One region of the Dechloromonas sp. ZS-1 genome, then DNA from elsewhere that is predicted to be linked to it. Evidence: predicted binding sites of a transcription regulator. Region 1 holds the regulator's gene; the other holds the start of a gene.
The links. The regulator sigma-54, encoded in region 1, starts transcription at its own class of promoters, with help from an activator protein. The targets are predictions, from matches to a motif close to TGGCACGCTTNCTGCTNA.
Positions count from the first base shown of each region.

Region 2: a site for sigma-54 is predicted at 1,167-1,184, ahead of AACO21_RS07850 (ammonium transporter). Genes of this name have one in related genera too.

Region 1 covers NZ_JBDIYD010000001.1:271,706-278,848, forward strand. Annotated here, with positions in the region: gene AACO21_RS01320 (alpha/beta hydrolase) at 1-187, shown strand, start outside; gene AACO21_RS01325 (YjfB family protein) at 194-385, opposite strand; gene AACO21_RS01330 (SAM-dependent methyltransferase) at 457-1,614, opposite strand; gene ttcA (tRNA 2-thiocytidine(32) synthetase TtcA) at 1,713-2,576, shown strand; gene AACO21_RS01340 (adenylate/guanylate cyclase domain-containing protein) at 2,590-3,459, shown strand; gene AACO21_RS01345 (hypothetical protein) at 3,521-3,769, opposite strand; gene hprK (HPr(Ser) kinase/phosphatase) at 3,818-4,753, opposite strand; gene ptsN (PTS IIA-like nitrogen regulatory protein PtsN) at 4,763-5,206, opposite strand; gene raiA (ribosome-associated translation inhibitor RaiA) at 5,264-5,587, opposite strand; gene AACO21_RS01365 (RNA polymerase factor sigma-54) at 5,603-7,057, opposite strand; gene lptB (LPS export ABC transporter ATP-binding protein) at 7,088-7,143, opposite strand, start outside.
Region 2 covers NZ_JBDIYD010000004.1:96,737-103,879, forward strand. Annotated here, with positions in the region: gene AACO21_RS07850 (ammonium transporter) at 1-1,135, opposite strand, end outside; gene AACO21_RS07855 (murein transglycosylase A) at 1,292-2,551, opposite strand; gene AACO21_RS07860 (ATP-binding protein) at 2,600-3,490, shown strand; gene AACO21_RS07865 (Nudix family hydrolase) at 3,487-4,434, shown strand; gene AACO21_RS07870 (DNA gyrase inhibitor YacG) at 4,546-4,752, opposite strand; gene zapD (cell division protein ZapD) at 4,755-5,513, opposite strand; gene coaE (dephospho-CoA kinase) at 5,574-6,197, opposite strand; gene AACO21_RS07885 (SPOR domain-containing protein) at 6,194-6,946, opposite strand; gene AACO21_RS07890 (TrpB-like pyridoxal phosphate-dependent enzyme) at 6,953-7,143, opposite strand, start outside.

The DNA.
Region 1 (7,143 bases):
TCTTGGTGCCGAACACGATGTGCTGGTCCCCGCTTTTCTGGTCCAGACAGCCGCTCAGACCTACGGCAAGACGGCACACATTTTCCGCGAGATGGGTCACGCCGTGACCCACGAAAAAGAATGGCCGCTGGTCGCGGCCACCTTGAAGGACTGGCTGGATACGCTACCTGCCAGTCAGCGCGCGTAAGGCGCGTCAGACCTTGATATCGACGCTGTTGCCGAGATTCGGCGGATTACTCGGCACCTTGGGCAGCGCATCAATCAACTGCTGCGCTGTCTGAGCCTGCTGGTCCAGGGCCTTCTTCATGACCAGCGTGCCCACCGCATCGCCGGTCTGGGCTTGTGAGAGGGCAGAACTGAGGCTGCCAACAGATGCGATGTCCATGATGCGTCCTTGCGTGCGTTGATGCTTTCACTTTAGGCAGGAAACCCGGTTTAGGCAAATTGGCCGGCTTTTTACAGTCGACCGCAGCGATCGCCCATCGTGAAGCCCAGCAAGCTGGTCTCAATCCCTCGACCCAGGGCCATGACCTTGAACAGTTCGCCCATCTCGTGCGGCATCAGGAGTTTGCCGACGGCCGCCGAGGCGCGCAGGTAATCCGGCGTATCGACCGGAATCTGGGCCAGGCAGTCGAGAATGCCGCAGTTGATCAGAAATTGGCCTTGATTCGTGTAGCCCAGCAATTCGAGGCCGCTGGCGTGCGCGGCGGCAATGACGGCCGTGAAATCGACATGCACCGTGACATCCTGCAGGCCCGGCAGATAGAAGGGATCGGGATGCGCATGGTGCCGGTAGTGACACATCAGCGTACCGCGGCCGCGCTGCGGATGGTAAAACTCCCGGCGCGGAAAACCATAGTCGATGAGCAGCAGGGCACCGCAATCGAGACGATGCCCCCATTCGGCCGCCCAGGCCCGCACGGCCAGGCTGATCTCGCTCTCGAAACCCGGCGGAAGCTGGCACTGCGCGCCGATTTCTTCAGCGGCCGCCAGCAGGGTGCCACTGGCCGGACGATCCGCCCAAACGAATCCGCCAGCATCATCCAGCCCAACGCCGCGCACAGCGATACCCGTTTCCTGCCAGGCCACGATGTCCGCCGGCATGGCATCGAGCAGCTCATTGGCCACGACAACGCCGCTGAAGCGGGTCGGCAACGCATCCAGCCAGCGCACACGGGCCAGCAAATGGGGCGCTGCCGCGGCGATCGTCGCCTGCTGACGTTCACGCAGATCGGCCGACAGATCCAGGATGCAATACTCGGTCGGCAATTGCCCCAGACGCTCCAGTTCGAGCAACAGGTCGGCTGCCAGTCGTCCGGTTCCGGCGCCAATCTCAAGCACGCTCGGCACCGATACCGCCATCACCTGCGCCACCTGTTGCGCCAGCGCCTGGCCAAACAGGCCGGTCATACCCGGGGCCGTGACGAAATCGCCCGCCGCACCAAACTTGCGCGCCCCTGCCGTGTAATAGCCCAGGCCCGGCGCATAGAGCAGGCCTTCCATGAAACGGGAGAAGGGCAGCCAGCCGCCGTTGCCGGCGATCTCACGCCGAAGCAGATCGGTCAAACGGGCACTGTGGGCAAGGGCGTCGGGGGTGGCGTCGGGCAGGGACATCGGTGCGCTTCGGGAAAAAGGTCAATTTTAGCCCGCGCAAACACGGTAAACTTGCCGTTTTTTCCGGTCGACCGCCGAAAACACGGCGAATCCGCATCATGACCCACTCCAATACCCTCCTGAAGCTCCGCAAACTCCTCGAAGGCCGCGTTGGCAAAGCCATTGGCGACTACAACATGATCGAGGAGGGGGATTCCATTCTGGTCTGCCTGTCCGGCGGCAAGGATTCCTACACGCTGCTCGACATGCTGATGGCGCTGCAAAAGCGCGCCCCCGTGAAGTTCCGCCTGATTGCGATGAACCTGGATCAGAAGCAGCCGGGCTTCCCCGAACACGTACTGCCGCAGTACCTGGGCGGACTGGGCATCGACTTCCGGATCGTTGAAGCGGACACCTACTCCATCGTCAAGGAGAAGATCCCGGAAGGCAAGACCACCTGCTCCCTGTGCTCCCGCCTGCGCCGCGGCATCATTTACAAGACGGCGAAGGAACTGGGCTGCAACAAGATCGCCCTCGGCCACCATCGCGATGACATGGTGCACACGCTTTTCCTGAACATGCTGTTCGGCGGCAAGATCAAGGCCATGCCGCCCAAGCTGGTGACCGACGACAAAGCCCATGTGGTCATCCGTCCGCTCGCCTACTGCGCGGAAGCCGATATCGCCAAATACGCGCGCGGCATGGAGTTTCCGATCATTCCGTGCAACCTCTGCGGCTCCCAGGAAAACCTGCAGCGCCAGAAGATCAAGGAAATGATGGCGGAGTGGGACAAGCGCTTCCCCGGCCGTACGGAATCGGTGTTCACCGCCATGCAGAACGTGGTGCCCTCCCACCTGGGCGACAACGCCCTCTTCGACTTCCGCAACCTCACGCTCGACACCGAGGTCGAAGAGGGGGATATTGCTTTTGATCGCGAAGACATGCCAATGTCCGGTACCATCCCGATTAACCTGATGGGATAAATCTGCCGCCGCCATGACCGCCACGCCTCGCACCTGCGCCATCCTGTTTGCCGACGTTGCCGGCAGCGCGCGGCTATACGAGCGGCTGGACGAGTCCACCCTGGGTCACGGTATCGACCGTTGCCTGAAGCGGATTCGTAATGTCATCGAGGGGATGGGCGGGAGCATCACCCATCAGGTCGGTGACGAAGTGCTGGCGATCTTTGATGAAGCCGAGGATGCCTGCCAGGCAGCCCTTGAAATGCAGCAGCGCATTGCCGATCTCCCGCCGCTCAAAGGCGTGCAATTTGGTATCCGCGTCGGCATGCACGTGGGCGGCACGGAGATGACCCCGCATGGACCGAGCGGCAGCACCGTCCTCTGTGCCGCCCGTATCGCCGGCATGGCCCGACGCGACCAGATTCTTTGCAGCCCGGCACTGATCGCGCACCTGCCTGCTCATTCTCTTGTGCGCAACGAACCCGACCCCCTGCAGCGAACGGTTCGCGATGACCAGCAGTTGCTGCATCTCTTCCAGCTGCCTTGGCTTCCCCTGCCGCCCGCCACGACCAGTGAGGGGGAACGGCGCATGACCTTGCTCTTCGAAGGGCAGCTGTTCACCATCGATGCCGATCAGCCGGTGCTGACCATCGGGCGTGATCCAAGTTGCCAGCTTCGCCTCAACGACCGCAAGAGTTCACGCATGCATGCGCGCCTCGAATGGCACGAACATGGCATCGAGTTGATCGACACCAGCACCAATGGCTGCTTCATCCGCTATCGCAGCCAACCGGAGATCGTGCTGCGGCGTGACCGGCATATTCTCACCGGACGGGGAACCCTGTCTTTCGGCACCTCGCATCACGATCCGGAAGTCGAAGGTGCGGAATTCGAAATCCGTTAGGGCGTAAACGAAACCGGCCACCCGCAGGTGGCCAGTCTTGGCATCGCGCTGTCAGCAGAAATCAGCTGGCATCCGCAACACACTTCTTCATGAAGCTGTTCTTGGCCGCGCCGGCCAGCTTCTTTTCCTTGGCTTTGGCTTCACAGGCCTGACCTGCCGGCCCCATCGCATCCTTCTCACACTTCTTCATGAAGCTGTTCTTGGCCGCACCGGCCAGCTTTTTCTCAGCAGCACGGGCTGCACAATCATCCGCTGCGTAGGATGCCGAAGTTGCCACAGCCATTGCCAACAAAACGAGCAGTTTCTTCATGACAGATCTCCTGAAATTGGGTGATGGAACGACAGGACTATCGGTAAATCAGCCTTCTTCGTCAAGCATCATGCGCTGCTGACGGTCCATGAAGTCCTGCATGCTGTCGATGCCACGCAATTGCAGGATGGTATTGCGTACCGCCGCTTCCAGCAGCACCGCCAGGTTGCGACCGGCCGCCACCGGTATGACCACCTTGCGGACCGGGACACCGAGGACTTCCTGGGTTTGGGCATCCAGCGGCAAACGCGGCGCATCGCTGCCGGCCACGGTTTTTTGCAGGTGAACGATGAGTTTCAGCTTCATCTTCCGACGTGACGCCGTCTCGCCGAAGATGGTGCGGATATTCAACAGGCCCAGGCCACGGACTTCCAAGAAGTCACGCAACATGCCCGGGCAGCGCCCCTCGATGGTCGTCGGGGCAATCCGGGCCATTTCGACGACATCGTCTGCGACCAGACCATGACCACGGGAAATCAGCTCCAGCGCCAACTCGGACTTGCCGACGCCGGAATCACCCGTGATCAGAACGCCCATGCCCAAGACGTCCATGAACACACCGTGCAGACTGACCGTATCCGCCAAGCGCGCCGACAGGTAAATACGCAGCAGATCGATGACGGCCGATGCCGGCTTCGGAGAATAGAGGAGGGGCGTATTGGAGAGGCGGCATGCCTCGACCAGGGACTCCGGCGGAGCGATACCGTCTGCGACGATCACCGCCGGCGGTTGCGCTGCAAGCAGGTCGCTGAACATCTGTCCGAAGCGCCGTTCGCCAATGCGCAAGGCCCAGTCATACTCGGCCTGGCCCAAGACTTGTAAACGTTCCGGGTGGATGATGTTGATGTGCCCGACGACATCGGCACCGTAGATATTGGCGTGCCGCAGTTCGATCTTGCGGTCGGATTCATGCCCCTGCATCCAGTTGAGCAGGAGCTTTTCGCGGTTGTCCTCGTAAAGCTGGACGAGACGAATATGGCGCACGCAGGTCAATCAGGAAAAAAGGGCCACGATGGAGTCGGCATCCGGTGCTGCGGCCAAGGCGTCACGGAAGGCACGATCGGAAAAGCGCTGAGCGAGTTCGGACAGAATCTGCAGATGCTGCTCGGTCGCCTGTTCCGGCACCAGCAGGACGAAAAGCAGATTGACCGGTCGGCCATCGGGTGAATCAAAGGGAATCGGGGCTGGCAGACGGATGAAGGCGCCAGCAGCCTGCTTCAGGCCCTTGATACGGCCATGCGGGATGGCAATACCCTGGCCCAGCCCGGTGGAGCCCAGCTTTTCGCGGGCAAACAGGCTGTCGAAAATGACCGAACGGGCAATGCCGAGATGCGTTTCAAACAGGATACCTGCCTGTTCGAAGACGCGTTTCTTGCTACCGGCTTCCAGATCAAGGAGAACCTGGGAGACCGACAGGAGATTGGACAACGGATTCATGGGCTACGAAGAAACACAAAGGCCGCATTTCCGAAAGGAAACGCGGCCTGGCGGCTGTTAGTCAGCCATGTGGTGGGCGGCCTTTTCGCCGCGGTGGTGATCCTGCACCTTCTGCTTGTACTTCTGAACCTGACGGTCCAGCTTGTCAAACATGGCATCGATCGCAGCATAGAGATCGTCACCGGATTCTTCGACATGCATGTCCTTACCCGGTACGTGCACGGTCACTTCCGCCTTCTGCTTCAGCTTTTCGACGGAGAGAACGACGTTCACCCCGGTAACTTTGTCAAAGTGGCGAATAACGGGGTCGAGCTTGTTTTCGACATATTCGCGCAAAGCCGGCGTGACTTCGATGTGATGACCAGCGATCTGCAGATTCATTTAATTCTCCTCTCACTACAGGGTCTTGCGTAAATTAACAGGCGGAATGTTCAAGGACTCGCGGTATTTGGCTACCGTGCGTCGCGCTACAACGATCCCCTGTTGGCCTAGTATTTCGGATATTTGACTATCCGACAAGGGCTTCTTGCCATCTTCCGCAGCGATCAGCTGTTTGATCAGCGCCCGGATAGCGGTTGCAGAACAAGCGCCCCCGGTATCGGTGGCGACATGGCTGCCGAAGAAATACTTCAATTCGAAGATGCCGCGCGGCGTCGCCATGTATTTCTGACTCGTCACGCGCGATACGGTCGACTCGTGCAGGCCGAGGATATCGGCAATCTCGCGCAGCACCAGCGGACGCATGGCAACCTCGCCATGTTCGAAGAACTGGCGCTGACGATCGACAATGGCCTGGGTCACGCGGTGAATGGTATCGAAGCGCTGCTGGACGTTCTTGATCAGCCAGCGGGCTTCCTGGAGCTGCGCCGTCATGTTGCCGTTGCCACGACGCTGCTTGGCCAGGATTTCGGCGTACAGGCGATTGATGCGCAACCGCGGATAGGCATCCGGATTGATGTAGGCGGTCCATTTGCCCTTGAGCTTCTTCACGATCACATCCGGCGTGATGTAGCGGGCTTCGACCTGGGCATAGGGCGCACCGGGGCGCGGATCGAGACTGACGATCAAGGCGTGGGCCGCCTTCAAGGTCTCGTCGTCACAGCCGGTCAACTTCTTCAGACGGGCAAAATCACGGCCTGCCAGCAATTCGAGATGCTTGTCGACGATGACCAAGGCCAGATCACAGGCCGGCTCATCGCGCCGGGCCAGCAACTGCAGGCGCAGGCATTCGGCCGGCGTACGCGCGCCGATACCGGTCGGATCGAAATTCTGGATGTGACGCAGCGCGATTTCGAGCTCTTCAAGCTCGATTTCATATTCCGGCGGCAGGGTTTCGAGCAGTTCCTCGAGCGAGGCAGAAAGGTAACCGTCGTCGTCCAGCGCTTCGATCAGAAAACGCACCAGACTGCGGTCGCGCTCCGAGAGTTGAGTCATGCCCAACTGCCAGCCCAGATGGTCGCGCAGGCTGACCGTGGCGGCATGAATGTCGTGGGCGTCGCTGTCATCGTCCTCATCACGACCGGCCCCGGAATAGGTGCCGGCATCGCTGGTCCAACGATCATCATCGACTTCGCCCATGCCTTCCGGCAGGCTTTCCCGCTCTTCACCGGCCGGCGGTGTCTCGCTCCGTTCGGCTTCCTGCTCGCGGTTAGCCGGGGCATCAAACTGCTGGGCACCGGCAAAGCCGAGCTCGCCATCGTCTTCCCGTTCCAGCATCGGATTTTCGAGCAGGTAGCGTTCGATTTCCTGCTTCATCTCGATGGTGGACAGCTGCAACAGCTTGATCGACTGCTGCAACTGGGGCGTCAGCGCCAGATGCTGGGACAGTTTGAGCTGGAGAGCAGGTTTCATCGATGGGTCGGTGTCAGGCGAGGGGAGGGATCAAAGTTTGAAATGCTCGCCGAGGTAAACCTTGCGGACGCTTTCATTATCGACGA
Region 2 (7,143 bases), on a different contig from region 1:
CTTCTTCCTGATCGAGGCGCAGGCCGAAAACTGCCTTCATCAGACCGTAGACCGCAAAGCCACCGACAAGCGCGACCACAATGGCCAGGGCTGTCATGATCAGTTGGGGCATGAAAGCGACCCCGCCGGCGCCACCCAGTGCCTTGCTGCCGAAAATACCTGCAGCAATACCCCCCCAGGCACCACAGAGGCCATGCAAGGGCCACACCCCCAGGACATCGTCAATTTTCCAGCGGTTCTGGGTCAGCGTGAACATCACGACAAACAGTCCGCCTGCAACGCCCCCCACAACCAGCGCCCCCATCGGATGCATCAGGTCGGAACCCGCACAAACGGCAACCAAGCCGGCGAGAGGACCGTTGTGCACGAAACCCGGGTCATTTTTGCCCAGGATCAGCGCCACCATCGTCCCACCCACCATTGCCATCAGGGAATTCAGCGCGACCAGGCCGGAAATCTTGTCCAGCGTCTGCGCACTCATGACATTGAAACCAAACCAACCGACGATCAGGATCCAGGAGCCCAGGGCCAGGAAGGGAATGGAGGAAGGCGGATGGGCAGAAATACGGCCATCCTTGCTGTAACGGCCATAACGTGCGCCCAGCAGGAGCACGGCCGGCAGGGCAATCCAGCCGCCCATGGCATGCACCACCACCGAGCCGGCGAAATCATGGAACTCTTCGCCAAAGGTGGCCTTCAGCCAAGCTTGAATCCCGAACGCCTGATTCCAGGCAATCCCCTCAAAGAACGGGTAAACAAACCCGACCAGCAGAAACGTCGCCATGAGCTGCGGGTGAAATTTCGCCCGCTCGGCAATCCCACCGGAGATGATGGCCGGAATGGCCGCAGCAAAGGTCAGGAGGAAAAAGAACTTGGTCAGCTCAAAGCCCCCCTTCTCCATCAGCGTCTCGACGCCACTGAAGAAATGGATGCCATAGGCCACGCCGTAGCCAATGAAGAAATACGCCAGAGTCGATACACCGAAGTCGGTCAAAATCTTGACCAAAGCATTCACCTGGTTTTTCTTGCGAACCGTCCCCACCTCGAGGAATGCAAAGCCCGCATGCATGGCCAACACCATAATGGCCCCAAGCAGGATGAACAGCACGTTGCTGCCAGTTTGGAAAGCGTCCATGAAACCTCCTGAAAGATAACTGGACGCATCTAAAGCAAGCACCATTCCAGTGCCGCAAAATCGCATCAAATCAGTGCACTAGCGTTTATCATAGCCACTCATGCGCACAGTATTGGTGCAATTATGCATTTTCAGCACGCTTGCGGTGCGGACGCCTTATTTCGGTGCGATACCCTGCGGCCACAGGAGCCAATACCGGCCGGACTGTTTCATCCGCCCAGCCTGCTCGCCCGCCTCGCGACCAAATCCCCAGAAAAAATCTGCGCGAACAGCGCCTTTGATGGCGCCACCGGTATCTTGCGCCAAAACCAGGCGTTGCAACGCCTGAACCGAATTCGGTCGCGTCGTGGCAAGGAAGACCGGCGCGCCCAAGGGAATGGCACGAGGATCAATCGCGATGCTGCGCTCCGCCGTCAGCGGCACCCCCAAGGCACCTTGCGGCCCGACCTTGCTATCAGGCAACTCCCGGAAGAAGACATAGCTAGGATTGGCGTTCAGCAACTCATTCAAACGCGCTGGGTTAGCACGTGCCCAGGCCTGAATCCCCTGCATGGAAGCGTCTTCGAGCTTCAATTCACCCCGCTCGATCAGAACCCGGCCGATCGATTGATAGGGATGACCATTCTGATCCGCGTAGTTCAGGCGCACCATGCTGCCATCCGGCAGACGCACCCGCCCCGAGCCTTGCACCTGCAGGAAGAAAAGCTCGACCGCATCATCGACATAGAGCAAGGTCTTGGCGGGCAGACGCTCGCCACGGGATTGAATCTCTGCACGCGACCAGTAGGGCACGACTTTGTTGCCCTCCAAGCGACCACGCACGCGCTTGTCCTTCAACTCAGGAAAGAGGGCCGACAGATCAATCGTCAGCAAGTCGTCCGGCACACCGCGCACGGGTTGTTCGAAGCCCTTTTGCGCATGCCGGCTCCCCCGCAACAGGGGCTCATAGTAACCGGTCACCATGCCCTCGGCCTTGCCATCGCCACTCAGCACGGCATAGGGCCGCAAATGCTTCTCGAAGAACTGTCGGGCAGCCGGGGCGTTCTCCGCCAAGGGCCCGGCCGTACGCGCCTGATCGCACACCGATTTCCAGGCCGCACCATGCGGGCGGGAAGCCATCCCCCGGCAGGAGGACAAAAATGCCGTCCAGGCCGCAGCGTGATCGTCATCCTGCCAACCGGGCAGATCGGCCCAGACCGCCGGGACATAGTGGCGCACGAACGGCTGAGGACTTGGCGGCACGCTGGGCGTGACTACCGGCGGCGGCGGGCAAACAGGACAAGCCGGACAGGTGGGGCAGGCCGCCCCCCCTTCTTTTTCAGGCGGCGGCGAGGTCGGCATGAGCGGCGCGCAAGCCGCGAGTACGGCCAGCAGCGCGGGCAGCAGCGGGCGGAGAACAGCGTGGAGTTTTTGCATTGCTTTCGTTAGAGTGCGGGGCTGACCAATTTGTCGCGAAGTATACCTGTGACTGCCCTCGATTCTCTGCGCCTTGAGCGCCTGCTCGGCCAAGCCGAAACCGTCCTGGCCCGCCTTGAAACAACGCTGCCACCGGCCCTGCCGGCACCTGACTGGTCTGCCGCCGTGGCATTTCGCTGGCGCAAGACCCAAGGCCGCGGCTGGCTGCAAGCTGTACGCCATCCGCACCCCATTCAGCTCGACGAACTGGAAACCATCGACGACCAGAAAGCCCGCATCGTCGCCAATACCCGCCAGTTTGTTCAGGGCGGCGGGGCCAACAACGTGCTGCTCACTGGCTCGCGCGGCTGCGGCAAATCCTCGCTGGTGAAGGCCGTGCTCAATGCCTTTTCTGCCGAGGGGCTGCGCCTGATTGAAGTCGACAAGAACGACCTGGTTGATCTGCCGGATATCGTCGACCTGCTCGACGGTCGACCGGAAAAATTCATCATTTTCTGCGACGATCTCTCGTTCGAAGCAGGCGAAACCGCCTACAAAGCCCTCAAAACGGTGCTCGATGGCTCCATTGCTGCGCCGCCGGACAATGTCCTGATTTACGCCACCTCGAACCGTCGCCATCTGATGCCCGAGTACTTTTCGGAAAATCTGGACACGCAACGCGTGGATGATGAAATTCATCCAGGCGAAGCGACGGAGGAAAAAATTTCCCTCTCCGAACGCTTCGGCCTGTGGATTTCCTTTTACCCCTTCAGCCAGGACGACTACCTGGCCGTGGTGCAACGCTGGCTGCGCGAATTTGGCGTCGAGGAAGACGTCATTGCCGCCAACGAGCGCGAAGCCCTCAACTGGGCACTCAGCCGGGGCTCCCGCTCGGGCCGGGTCGCCTGGCAATTTGCCCGCGACCTCGCGGGGCGCCTGCAAGCCGGAGCCTCGGCATGAGCGACCACATCGTCGAAGTAGCCGCGGCCGTCATGCTGCGCGCTGACGGCAAGGAGTTTCTCCTCGCCCAGCGCCCGGAGGGCAAAGTCTACGCCGGCTACTGGGAGTTTCCGGGCGGCAAGGTCGAACCGGGCGAGCACGTGAAAGCGGCCCTGATCCGGGAACTGAACGAAGAACTCGGCATCACCGTCACGGCCTGCTCGCCCTGGCTGACACGTCAGTTCACCTACCCGCACGCGACCGTGCGCCTGAATTTCTGGCGCGTGACGGCTTGGGAGGGCGAAATCGGCATCACCGCGCCCCTAGAACACAGCGCCGTCGACTGGATGGCCTGTGGCGAGGCGGCACGGGTATCGCCCATCTTGCCGGCGAACGACCCAATCCTGAAAGCCCTGTCTTTGCCGACGCAAATGGCCATCACCATGGGTGAAATCGAAGGGGTCGAGCGCCAGCTCGAGCGACTGGAAGCCGCGCTCGACAACGGATTGGGCCTGATCCAGATCCGCGACAAATCATGGCCCGATGCGCAACGGCTGTGGTTTGCCGAAACCGTCACCCGCCTCGCCCACGGACGCGGCGCCCTGGTGGTCGTCAACGACAGCCCGGAGATTGCCCGGCGCGTCGGGGCCGATGGCATCCACCTCTCTTCCGAGAGCCTGGCACGTTGCACGAGCCGGCCGGACTTTGCCTGGGTCGGTGCCTCCTGCCATAGCGCAGCGGAGATTCAGCAGGCGGGCGCACTGAACCTGGATTACGCCCTGCTCGGACCGGTCCTGCCGACGCCCACCCACCCGGAAGCCAGCGGCCTCGGCTGGGCTGAGTTTGGCCAGCGCCTGCAAGGCAACACCCTGCCGGTCTTTGCGCTCGGCGGCATGCAAGCCGGGCATCTTGCCACGGCACAGGCACACGGGGCCCACGGCATCGCCCTGATGCGGGGCTGGTAGCGAAAATCGGGTTTGCCCGACGGTCGACCGTCGGGCACGCCTCAAAACGGGAAGCATGCCGCCAGAGGAAAGCCGGGCGGCAAATCGTGCGCCCCGCCGGAGACTCAGGCCTCAGCGCTGCGGCGCATCCGGAAACTCAAGGCCGGGGGCGCCGGCCTCGTCATCGCTGACCTGTCCGGCAATGCGGTAATCCTCGTTGGCCCAGCAGCCGAGATCAATCTGCTTGCAGCGCTCGGAACAGAACGGACGCCATTTGTTTTCGGGAGCAAATACGGCATCCCCGCCGCACTGCGGGCAGCGCACGATACGTCCGGCCATGATCAGAGATTGCAGAAGGTAAGTTTGAAGCTGACATCGCGCTCGCAGATCTTGGCTTTGATCTCGCCGCTGGGCGGCTTGGTGAAGCGGATGTTCAGGAAATACTTGTTGGCGCTGACTTCCGGGATGGCCGGCTCGTCGTTATCCACCGCCACACGCACCATCTGCGCCGCCGAACCGCCCAGATTGAGCTGGAACTGACCATTGCCGGCCAGATGCGGCTTCGGCGCACCGCTCGAGCGCAACAGGCGCAGGACGATCGCTGCCGCGTCACGCAGCGGGTAAAGCGGCCGGCTCCAGCCATCAATGGCTTCACGACGGGCATCCACGGGACGATTCAGCCACCAGTAGTAGGACGGCAGGTCGAATTCACACACCCCGCCCGGCATCACGGCCCGACTCTTGATACTCATCAGCCAATCGTTGTCACGAAGGTACTGACCGATCTTGCCCGTCATGCTCAACAGGGCGGCCGACGATTGCTCGATCTCATACAAGGCGCCGGAAAGGGCTTCCTCGGAGATATCGGGGTTGTTACGGTAAGCGAGCAGGGTCTGGCGCTGACGCTCAAGCTCCTGGATCAGATCCAGCTTGAGATCGGCACGGCCGGCCACTTCCAGGATTTCGAACAGGGTGACCAGCGCAGTGTGGTGTTCCAGTTGCCCCTCGCTCTGGGCGAAATAGGCCGTTTTGTCGAAAAGATCCTCCAGGCGCAGCAATGTGCGGATGCGCTCGTTGAAAGGATATTCGTAGGTGATCACACGACCCCGGTAGGCAAAATGGGAAAATTGTCCTAATTCTGAGCCATTTGCAGGCAAATCTCAACAGTTTGCTTTAGCTTTTTCGGCCGATTGGCGTAGGTAATTTAAATGCAAGCGCTCGACCTGCTCGTAAAGTTTTGTCAGGCCGCCGTCATTCAAGACAACGTCATCCGCCGCCGCCAGACGATCCGCCCGTGTTGCCTGGGCCGCCATGATCGCACGCACCTGATCAGCAGCAAGGCCGTTACGGGCCATCACGCGCTCGATTTGCAGCGACTCGGGGCAGTCAACCACCACGATCCGGTCACAGCGCGCCCGATACGTGCCGGACTCGACCAGCAGGGGGACGGCCAGCACGACATAAGGCGTGGTCGCAGCCAAGCACCGCGCATCCGACAACTGCCGGATCATCGGATGAAGGATGGCCTCAAGCTGCTGGCGCGCGCCTGCATCGGCAAAGACCCGCTGGCGCATGGCAGCGCGGTCCAGCGCCCCCGTTGGCGTCAGCACCGCGGCACCAAATGCCGCCGCAATGGCGGGCATGGCAGCACCATCCGGCGCGGTCAGTTCATGTGCAATCGCATCGGTATCGACCAAACCGGCGCCTGCCGCCACAAACAAATCGGCTACGGTCGATTTACCGCTGCCGATGCCCCCGGTCAGCCCAACCACAAAACCACTCACGGGCACTCCGTGGGCTTGCGCTCGGCGGCAACGCGCCCCGCCACCGTGAGGAGGCCCTCGCGGGCGACAGCCGGTCCGCGCACCTCAATCTGCAGCGCACTGTCTTTGCCGGGCCGCTGCACGAGGCGGACGGTCTTGAACCCTTTTCCTTTGACCTCGGCCAACTGCTCCTGCGCCGCTTTTTCCGTCGAGAAAATACCGAGGGAGATGGCAAAACGATTCGGCCCCGCCTCCTGCACGATGAAGTAGTCGCTGATACCCGCCTTCTTCAATTCCTCGGCCCGCCGATCCGCCTCCGGGCGACTCGGCTGGGGCGGCAGATGCACCCACCACCCCCCATCGCCCGGCAGGACCTTGCGCGTGACCTTCACGCTTTTCAGGCGGGCCTCGATCTGAGCAACCAGGCGATTGCCATCTGCCAGGGGCACCCGCTCCCAGTACAGGCAGAACGGGGCTGGCTCCGGCGCTGCGGCAGGAACGCCGGAGGCTGCCGCAGCAGCAGCGCCGACAGACGAGCCCGCTGCCTCAGGCTCGGCCTCCGGCTCGGACGGCTTCACCACGTCGGCGCCAGAAGCGACCGACGCCTTGCCTTGGGGTGCCTCACCGCGGGAAACGACCCGGATTTTGTCCGGGGCGACCTGCTGGGCGGCCCGATTGGCGTCCGGATTGTCCGGATGCCCAAACAGCCCGGCGCTGAAGGCATAAAACAGGATGTTGGCCAGTACGAGGAGGAAAACGAGCAGTTGCACGATGGATCAGCCCACCTTCGGGAGATGCTTGAGCGACTCGGCGATCGCCTCCTGCGGGTACTCGTAGTCCTCCAGCTGGCCGGAGAAGAATTTGTCGTAGGACGCCATGTCGAAGTGACCGTGGCCGGTCAGGCAGAACAGGATGGTCTTGGCTTCGCCGGTCGCCTTGCAGCGCAAGGCTTCGTCGATCGCTGCAC